DNA from 4 places in the Neisseria weixii genome. Region 4 is predicted to be linked to each of the others. Evidence: predicted binding sites of a transcription regulator. Region 4 holds the regulator's gene; each other region holds the start of a gene.
The links. The regulator FNR, encoded in region 4, switches genes on or off when oxygen is low (the NO sensors DNR and NnrR bind a similar motif). The targets are predictions, from matches to a motif close to TTGATNNNNATCAA.
Positions count from the first base shown of each region.

Region 1: a site for FNR is predicted at 1,127-1,140, ahead of ubiU (ubiquinone anaerobic biosynthesis protein UbiU). Genes of this name have one in related genera too.
Region 2: a site for FNR is predicted at 1,516-1,529, ahead of ACFPVS_RS04005 (cytochrome-c peroxidase). Genes of this name have one in related genera too.
Region 3: a site for FNR is predicted at 803-816, ahead of ACFPVS_RS13205 (universal stress protein). Genes of this name have one in related genera too.

Region 1 covers NZ_JBHSPY010000011.1:41,201-43,368, forward strand. Annotated here, with positions in the region: gene ACFPVS_RS07135 (U32 family peptidase) at 1-17, opposite strand, end outside; gene ubiU (ubiquinone anaerobic biosynthesis protein UbiU) at 28-1,035, opposite strand; gene xth (exodeoxyribonuclease III) at 1,369-2,139, opposite strand.
Region 2 covers NZ_JBHSPY010000004.1:59,948-62,115, reverse strand. Annotated here, with positions in the region: gene ACFPVS_RS04010 (lipocalin family protein) at 1-95, shown strand, start outside; gene ACFPVS_RS04005 (cytochrome-c peroxidase) at 157-1,338, opposite strand; gene ACFPVS_RS04000 (NAD(P)H-dependent glycerol-3-phosphate dehydrogenase) at 1,695-2,168, shown strand, end outside.
Region 3 covers NZ_JBHSPY010000051.1:3,373-5,540, reverse strand. Annotated here, with positions in the region: gene ACFPVS_RS13215 (segregation and condensation protein A) at 1-21, opposite strand, end outside; gene ACFPVS_RS13210 (tRNA threonylcarbamoyladenosine dehydratase) at 18-794, opposite strand; gene ACFPVS_RS13205 (universal stress protein) at 982-1,446, shown strand; gene speA (biosynthetic arginine decarboxylase) at 1,662-2,168, shown strand, end outside.
Region 4 covers NZ_JBHSPY010000031.1:24,290-26,457, forward strand. Annotated here, with positions in the region: gene hemN (oxygen-independent coproporphyrinogen III oxidase) at 1-330, opposite strand, end outside; gene fnr (fumarate/nitrate reduction transcriptional regulator Fnr) at 479-1,213, shown strand; gene ACFPVS_RS11510 (CysB family HTH-type transcriptional regulator) at 1,288-2,168, opposite strand, start outside.

The DNA of each region.
Region 1 (2,168 bases), on a different contig from region 4:
AATTTTAATTTGCTCATACGGTTTATCCTATTTCCACGGACGGCTATATGCCCCTAAAGTTGTTTGGCTGCCTTCAGAGACTTTACCCAAAGCATTGCTCCAAGCAGGTTGGATACGGAAATGTTTCTTATCGGCTGCCGCCGCATCCAAAGCTTGCCGCATGGCTTTCGTCACTTGTGCCGTGTACATCGGACTGCGTTGGCGGCCTTCAATTTTGACGGCACTGACGCCGATATCGATTAATTGCGGCAACATTTCCAGTACATTCAGACTGGTCGGTTCTTCTAATGCGTAATAGGTTTCATCATTCACTTCAAAGCGGCCTTTGCACAAAGTCGGGTAGCCGGCCGGTTCGTTCGGATTGAATTGATCAATCAATATATGGTTTAAACGCACATCCATGCGGTCTGGTTTTTGTTCCCAGCGAACCGATTTCGCCGGAGAACACACTCCCTGCATATTGGGCGATTCGCCGGTAGCATAGCTGGATAAAATACAGCGGCCTTCAACCATCACACACAGGCTGCCAAAACCGAATACCTCGATTTCGACATCGGTATGTTCGATAACATGTTTTACCTGATCAATTGTCAAAACACGGGGCAAAACGACTCGGCGGATGTCAAACAAATCTTTCATCAGGTTGATGGCTTCGTAATTGGTCGCGGAGCCTTGGACAGACATATGCAACCGTAAATCAGGATATTTATCGGCGGCATAAGCCATCAGTGCCGGGTCGGCAACAATAACGGCATCAGTTCTCAGTTGTACCGCCGTATCGATGGCTTTTTGCCACTGTTCGGATTGCCCGGCTTGAGCAAAGGTATTGATGGCCATTAATACCTGCCGCCCGCGCTCATGAGCATAGGAAACCCCTTGCATTGCAGATTTCATATCAAAATTCAAGCCCGGAAAATTTCGAGCATTCGTGGCATTTTTGAGTCCCATATAAACGGTGTCTGCGCCATTATCAATCGCTGTTTTTAAGGCAGGTAAATTGCCAGCCGGGCAGACCAGTTCCGGAATTTTCTGCATATTGTGCTCCTTGCTCATTGTCGTAACTTTGGTTTGAAATCAATATCTGGTATGACAGGGCGGATTTTATGTATAAAAAGCACAATATGTTCTGATTTAAATCAAGCTGATTTTTTTGGTTTTGGCTGTTTGTTCATGTTGGATTAAAGAAGGGACGAATATTTAAATATGTTTTCAATAGGTTACGAAAATTAGAAAAACGTTGTGCTGAAAGAAATTGGCTATTATATTTATAAATTTTTACAATAATAGTATCTTGTTTGGGTTGGATTTGAATAAAAGGCCGTCTGAAAAATCATTTTCAGACGGCCTTTCGTTTACCCAATCAATTAGTTACAAATCAAACACCGCCGTCACCGGCGCATGGTCGCTCGGGCGCTCTTGCCCGCGGGCGGCCAAGTCGACTGCTACGTCTTGCAACACGGCAGACAAGGCCGGGGAAATCAGCAGGTGGTCGATGCGTAAGCCTAAGCCGCGTTGGAACATGGCGCCGCGGTAGTCGAACCATGTGTAAAACGCACCTTCGGGATGGATTTGGCGCAGACTGTCGGTTAAGTCTAAGTTGAGCAGGTTTTGGAACCATTGACGCTCGATGCTTGAGCAATGGATTTTTTCATGCCATTTTTCCGGATCGTAGCAGTCGGCATCGGCCGGGGCGATGTTGAAATCCCCGAGCAAAACCAATTTTTCATGGCGGGCCAGTTCGTCGCGCACAAATTCGTTGAGCGCGGCAAACCATTGTTCTTTATATTGGAATTTCGGGCTGTCGAGGGCTTCGCCGTTGACGCAGTAAACATTAATCACGCGCACGCCGTTGATAGTGGCGGCAATCACGCGCCGTTGCGGGTCGTCGGGCAGGTTGGGCAGACCGGTGTGGACATCCTGCGGTTCGGTGCGGCTGATAATCGCCACGCCGTTGTAGGTTTTTTGGCCGCTCCAAACGGTATGCCAACCCATCATTTGCAGCGCGGCGACGGGGTATTTGTCTTGGTCGAGTTTCAGTTCTTGCAAGGCCAAGACATCGGGTTGGTGTTCGGCCAGCCAGTTTTGTACTTGCGGCAGGCGTACGTTGAGGGAATTGACATTCCAGGTCGTGATTTTCATGGGGATTCCGTGTGTGGATAATAGGCCGT
Region 2 (2,168 bases), on a different contig from region 4:
AACCAAAGCTGGACGAAGCCACTTTACAAAGCTACATCGAAACGGCCAAGCAACAGGGCTATGATGTTTCCAAGCTGGTTCGCAGCGTACAATAAAAATTGATTCATAATAACAAAGGCCGTCTGAATGTTCAGACGGCCTTTGTTTGACTGCATATTATTTGTTGTCAGGGTGGGATTCCGTCGGGCTAGACAACGGCAATTCAGGCATAGTGCGTGCTTTTTCCGGAACAGAGCCGGACAAGGTATGCAAGAATGCGACGATGCTGTCGACCTCTTCCTTCTTCAATTCTTTACCCAATTGCGCCTGCCCCATGATTTGAACGGCTTTATCCAATTCCCACACGCTGCCGTTGTGGAAGTAAGGATAAGTTTTGGCCACATTACGCAAGCCCGGTACGCGGAAGAAATATTGGTCGGCTTCGTTTTTGGTCACATCGGCACGACCCTTGTCGTGGTTCGGGTCTTCAATGAATTTCCAATAAGGACCTTGCACCAAACCGAATTTTTGAAACGAATTACCGCCCAAACCCACGCCGGCATGGCACGCAATACAACCGTTATCCATAAACGAGCGCAGGCCTTTGCGTTCTTGTTCGTTCAAGGCATTGATGTTGCCTTTCAAATATTCGTCCCACTTGGTCGGTGTCAGCAAAGTGCGCTCAAACGCAGCAATCGCGGTGGTGATGTTTTTGAAGCTGATTGCGCCGTCTTGAGGGAAGGCTGCTTTAAACGCTGCCTGGTATTCCGGAATGTTTACGATTTTGGCCACAACGGCTTCTTCGCTGCTGTTCGCCATTTCCACCGGGTTCAGCAACGGCCCGCCTGCTTGCTCTTCCACATCAGCCGCACGGCCGTCCCAGAATTGCATGTCTAAAGTTGCCGCGTTCAACACGGTCGGCGAGTTACGGCCACCGAAGCCGCCTTTGTGACCTTGGCTGGTCGGCATATTGTCCACACCGGCAGAAGCCAAGTTGTGGCAAGAGTTGCAGCTTACGGTATTGCCTTTCGACAAGCGAGGCTCATACCATAATGATTGGCCAAGTTCGACTTGTTCAGGCGTAAAAGGACGCAGCTTCTGCATTTCTTCAGTCGTTGGCAGTGGTTTGAAAATGCCTTGCGCACGTTGCAGCAAATCTTTATCTTCTTGCGATGCGCCGCTGTTATCATACGCAGCCTGAGAAGCCGGTGCCGCATCAGGCTCTGAAGCTGCCGGCGCTGCAACCGGCGCGGAAGCAGTAGGCACAGCCGCTTGCTCAGCAGGCTTGTCACCACAGGCAGCCAATGCCGCCAGCACTGCAAGATAGAGGGCGATTTTGCCGAAAGCTTGGTATTTCATGGCGTATTCCTTTATATATTTATATATTTATATATTAAAAAGGGAAAACACTGCTCACCTAAAGCAGCCGAACCCTATGGTTAGATTTGATGAAAATCCTACATTTGATTACTGCCGTATTGCCATTGCTTTGGTTAATTTATGTATAGAGTATAATCAGACTCGACTGCCGTCTTTTTGCGATAAATCAATTTTGACACCATCATAGCCAAAACCAATACATCGGATAGCTAAAATTTTAACTTCTTATTCATTTCTAAGAATTGCCCGAATTTAACCGCAAATCACGTCGTATCACTTGCGCCCGATGGCCGATTGTTTTAAAGTTAGGCGCAAATCTTACTAGGGAAACTTCTATGAAAATTACTGTTATGGGCGCAGGCTCTTGGGGCACTGCACTCGCGCTACACTTTGCCCAACACGGCAATGAAGTCGCTCTGTGGGCGCGCAATGCCCAACACATCGAAACCTTACAAAACGACCGCGAAAACAAACACGGCCTGCCCGGCTTCCCATTCCCGGAAAGTCTGACCGCACACGCCGACTTGGCCGATGCGTTAAAAGATTCCGAATTGGTATTGATTGTGACCTCCGTTGCCGGTTTGCGCAGCAGTGCAGAATTATTAAAAGCCAACGGCGCCGCAGATATTCCGGTTTTAGCCGCGTGCAAAGGCTTTGAGCAAGACACAGGCTTATTGACCTTTCAAGTATTGAAAGAAGTCTTGCCGGAAAACAAAACACTCGGCGTATTGTCCGGCCCCAGCTTCGCACAGGAATTGGCACAACAATTGCCTTGCGCCGTGGTACTTGCTTCTGAAAACAAAGAATGG
Region 3 (2,168 bases), on a different contig from region 4:
CATCATCTCGGCAGTGTTCATTTGCCACCTGCAATATGGTCAATCGCCGCCTGCGCACAATACAGGCCGAAGCTGGCGGTGACCAGCATGCTCGCGCCATAACCGGCGCACGACAAGCCTTGCAGTGCGGCATCCGCGGCGCAGGCTTCGCCCGATTGCGGCGGGGTAATGTTTTCGGTGGAATACACGCACGGTACGCGCATTTTGTCGGCGGTGTTGCGGCTGAAGCCGTGGCGTTTGCGCAAGGTGTAGCGCAGATTGGCCAGCAAAGGGTCGTGGGTAACTTTGCTTAAATCGGCTGTCTGAATCAAGGCGGGATTTTTTTGTCCGCCCGCGCCGCCGCTTAAGATAAAGGGCTGCTTGTGTTGCACAAAATATGCCGCCATTGCTGCTTTCACGCGCACTTGGTCGATGGCGTCAATCACAAAATCAAAGCCGTCTGAAAACAAATCGGGCAAATTTTCTTCGGTGGCAAAATCTTCGATTTCAACCACTTGGCAAGCCGGATTGATTTGCAAAATGCGCTCGTGCAAAGCACTGGCTTTGGCCTTGCCGAAATCGCCGGTCAGGGCATGAAGCTGGCGGTTGACATTGGATTCGGCGACATTGTCCAAATCAATCAAAGTTAAACGACCGATGCCGCTGCGTGCCAATGCTTCTACCGCCCACGAGCCGACACCGCCGACCCCGACCACGCATACATGCGCCTGATGAAAGCGTTGCAATGCTGAATCGCCATACAATCGGGCAATGCCGCCGAAACGGCGTGACGACAGGGAATTAATCTCGGACATGGTCAACCTTGTGATAAATCAAAAAATAAATGAAAAGGCGGCCGCGCGAAGTAAAAATTAATCGCAAAAAGCCAAAGGCGTATTATACTTGAACCGTCAAGGCTGTTGTGTAAAGCCGAGAGAACAGTCTATAATCCCATCACTTGAAAAATATCGTGCCGCAAAAAGGCCTTGGAAGGAGATGACAATGTATAAGCATTTAGTGGTTGCCGTTGATGGTAGTGAAACTTCTTTAAACGCGTTGAAACATGCTGCTGATTTGGCCAGTGTCAACGAAGCCCGCCTGACTTTGGTACACGTGGCCAATCCGGCCGAATACATGGCTCTGGCACCTGAATTTTTACAACACGAAAGCTATGAAGCCGCTGCTGTGGCGCAGGGTAACGAAGTGTTGGAATTTGCCGAAAAATCAGCACGTGAATACGGTGTGGCCAACATTGTGAAACATTTGCTGGTTGCCAACAAAGGCGCGCGTGAAATGGCGCAAGAGTTGGTGGATTACGCTGATGCCAACGGTGCCGATTTGCTGGTGTTGGGCACGCACGGCCGCACCGGTCTCATGCATTTGCTGATGGGCAGCTTTGCTGAAACTGTGATGCGCCAAAGCCACTTGCCATTGTTGGTGATTCGCAGCAAAGCCGAAGAAGAATAACGCTTCTTGTAAGCTAAATTAACCCCACGCCGTCTGAATATTTCAGACGGCTTTTTTGTTATGATTTAGCCACCGTGTATATTCATATATCATTATTTTCAAAATGGCGCCAAATAATTTTTCAAAATACCGAAAAAATCCTTATCCTGACATCAATTGGTTTTATAATCGCGTTTTGAGTTTAGCGTAATCATCCTATTTGAAGGGAAGCAAAAATGGCTGCACCGACCATCAGCGAGGTCTGCAATATCCGTTATTGGGGCATTAATTATTATGATGCCGATGAAAAGGGCGAGGTGATTGTGCGTCCGAATCCGGCCGAGCCGGAGAAAACCGTGTCGCTGCAAAAGCTGGCCGAGTCGGTACAGAAAAAGCAGGGCGCGCGGCTGCCGATTTTGTTTTGCTTTCCGCAAATTCTGCAACACCGCCTGCACTCGATTAATCAGGCGTTTCAGACGGCCAGAACCGGTTTTGGTTATGAAGGTGATTATTGCTTGGTGTATCCGATTAAGGTCAACCAGCACCGCCGTGTGATTGAAACGCTGATCCACAGCCGGCAGCCGCATGGTTTGGAAGCAGGCTCGAAAGCGGAGCTGATGGCCGTGTTGGCGCATGCGGGCACCACGCAGACGTTGATTGTCTGCAACGGCTATAAAGACCGCGAATACATCCGCTTTGCTTTGATGGGCGAGAAGCTCGGCCATCAGGTTTATTTGGTGATT
Region 4 (2,168 bases):
GAGATGCGGGGCGAGCAGTTCCATTTCACGCTCGAGATACTCAATATAAGCATCGGCGCGGATTTTGTCTTTGGTGATGATTTTGTTGCAGCCGCAGTAATAGCAAATGGTATTGCAAAACGGAATGTGAATATAAAGCGATAAAGGCTTATTGAGCGCGCCCAGACCGCGTAAATGCAGCGCATGGGTGTATTCGGCTTCGCGGAAACCATCGTGGAAGCGGTCGGCGGTGGGGTAGGAAGTATAGCGTGGGCCGCTTGTCGGAAGCTTGGCAATTAAATCGCGGTCGAATTCTGGTAGTTCGTTGTTTTGTATCGGGATTATTTTCATGATGGTCGTGTTGTGTTATATTTTGTTTAACGAATTAGTAAAACTCGATTTAGTTTGCTAGAATGCCACATTATGATAAACCTGTCTTGATATGAGTCAAGGGAAGCTCAGTCAGAACAAGAAGTTTTATAACAAAGGTGTTTGTTTTATGGCCGCACACAATTCTACACATCAATTGAAAGCACTGTGTTCCACGTGTTCCTTGCGTGAACTTTGTTTGCCCGTTGGTCTGATGCCTAACGAATTTTCCCAATTGGATGCCGTTATCCGTCAGAGCCGCCGTCTGAAAAAAGGCGAGTATCTGTTCCGTGCCGGCGAGCCGTTTACTTCTTTGTTTACCATTCGTGCCGGTTTTTTTAAAACCACAGTGGCAAGCCAAGACGGTCGCGACCAAGTAACCGGTTTCTTTATGTCGGGTGAGTTGATCGGCATGGACGGCATTTGTTCGCATGTTCATAGCTGTGATGCCGTGGCCTTGGAAGACAGCGAAGTGTGTGAATTACCGTTTGCACATATGGAAGAGTTAGGGCAAAACATTCCAAGTCTGCAAACCCATTTTTTCCGCTTAATGAGCCGCGAGATTGTACGTGATCAAGGCGTGATGCTGTTGTTGGGTAATATGCGTGCCGAAGAGCGATTGGCTGCGTTTTTGTTGAATTTGTCGAATCGTTTGTATTCGCGCGGTTTTGCCGCCAATGATTTCATTTTGCGCATGTCGCGTGAGGAAATCGGCAGCTATTTGGGTTTGAAATTGGAAACTGTCAGCCGCACGCTGTCGAAGTTCCATCACGAAGGTTTGATTGAAGTGGAACACAAGCATATCAAGATTCTTGATTCGCGGGCTTTGAAAAAAATGGTGTCTGGCTGTGCGCATGCTATGTAAGGCTTGGACATTAAAAGAAAGGCCGGTTTGAAACTTCAGACGGCCTTTTGATATTTTAAGCAAATATGAACGCTTTAAATAGAAAAATCTTCCACAATCGGCGCATACAAAATACGATCGATGGTTTCGCGGTTTAAGTGCGGGGCGAACATTTTGATAAAGTCATAAGTATAGCCGCGCAAATAAGTATCGGAACGGATGGCAATCCATGTGGGTGACGGTTCAAACAGGTGGGCGACATCAATCAATTCCAAATCCTGATCGGCTTGCGGATCGTAAGCCATTTTCGCCATCAAGCCCGCGCCCAAGCCCAGTTTGACATACGTTTTCAATACATCGGCATCGGCTGCAGCCAAAGCTACCTCCGGCTGCTCCAGCTTGGCTTTGCTAAAGGCACGTGCAATGCTGCTGCCGGAATGGAAAGCAAATTCATAAGTAATCAGTGGAAAGCTGGCTAAATCTTCAATGCTGAGCGGATTCCTACAATCCAGCAAAGGATGGTTTTTCGGCACTACCACGGCATGATTCCAATCGTAGCAATTGAGTTTGTGCAATTCAGGGTGGTCATCGAGCTTTTCGGTGATGATGGCGATGTCGGCTTCACCGTTGCTGACCATTTGCGCAATAGCCGAAGGGCTGCCCTGTTTAATGGTAAGGTTAACCTTGGGATAACGCTTCATAAAATCTGCCACAATATGCGGTAGAGCATAACGAGCTTGTGTGTGTGTAGTTGCGATGGTGAGTGCGCCGCTGTCGTGGTCGGTAAACTCGTTACCGATGTTTTTGATATTTTGCACGTCACGCAAAATACGCTCGGAAATTTCTAACACTGCTTTGCCCGGTTGTGAAACCGAAACCACGCGTTTTCCGCTGCGGATGAAAATCTGAATGCCCAGCTCTTCTTCTAATAATCGGATTTGCTTAGAAATGCCCGGTTGGGAAGTGAACAGTGCGT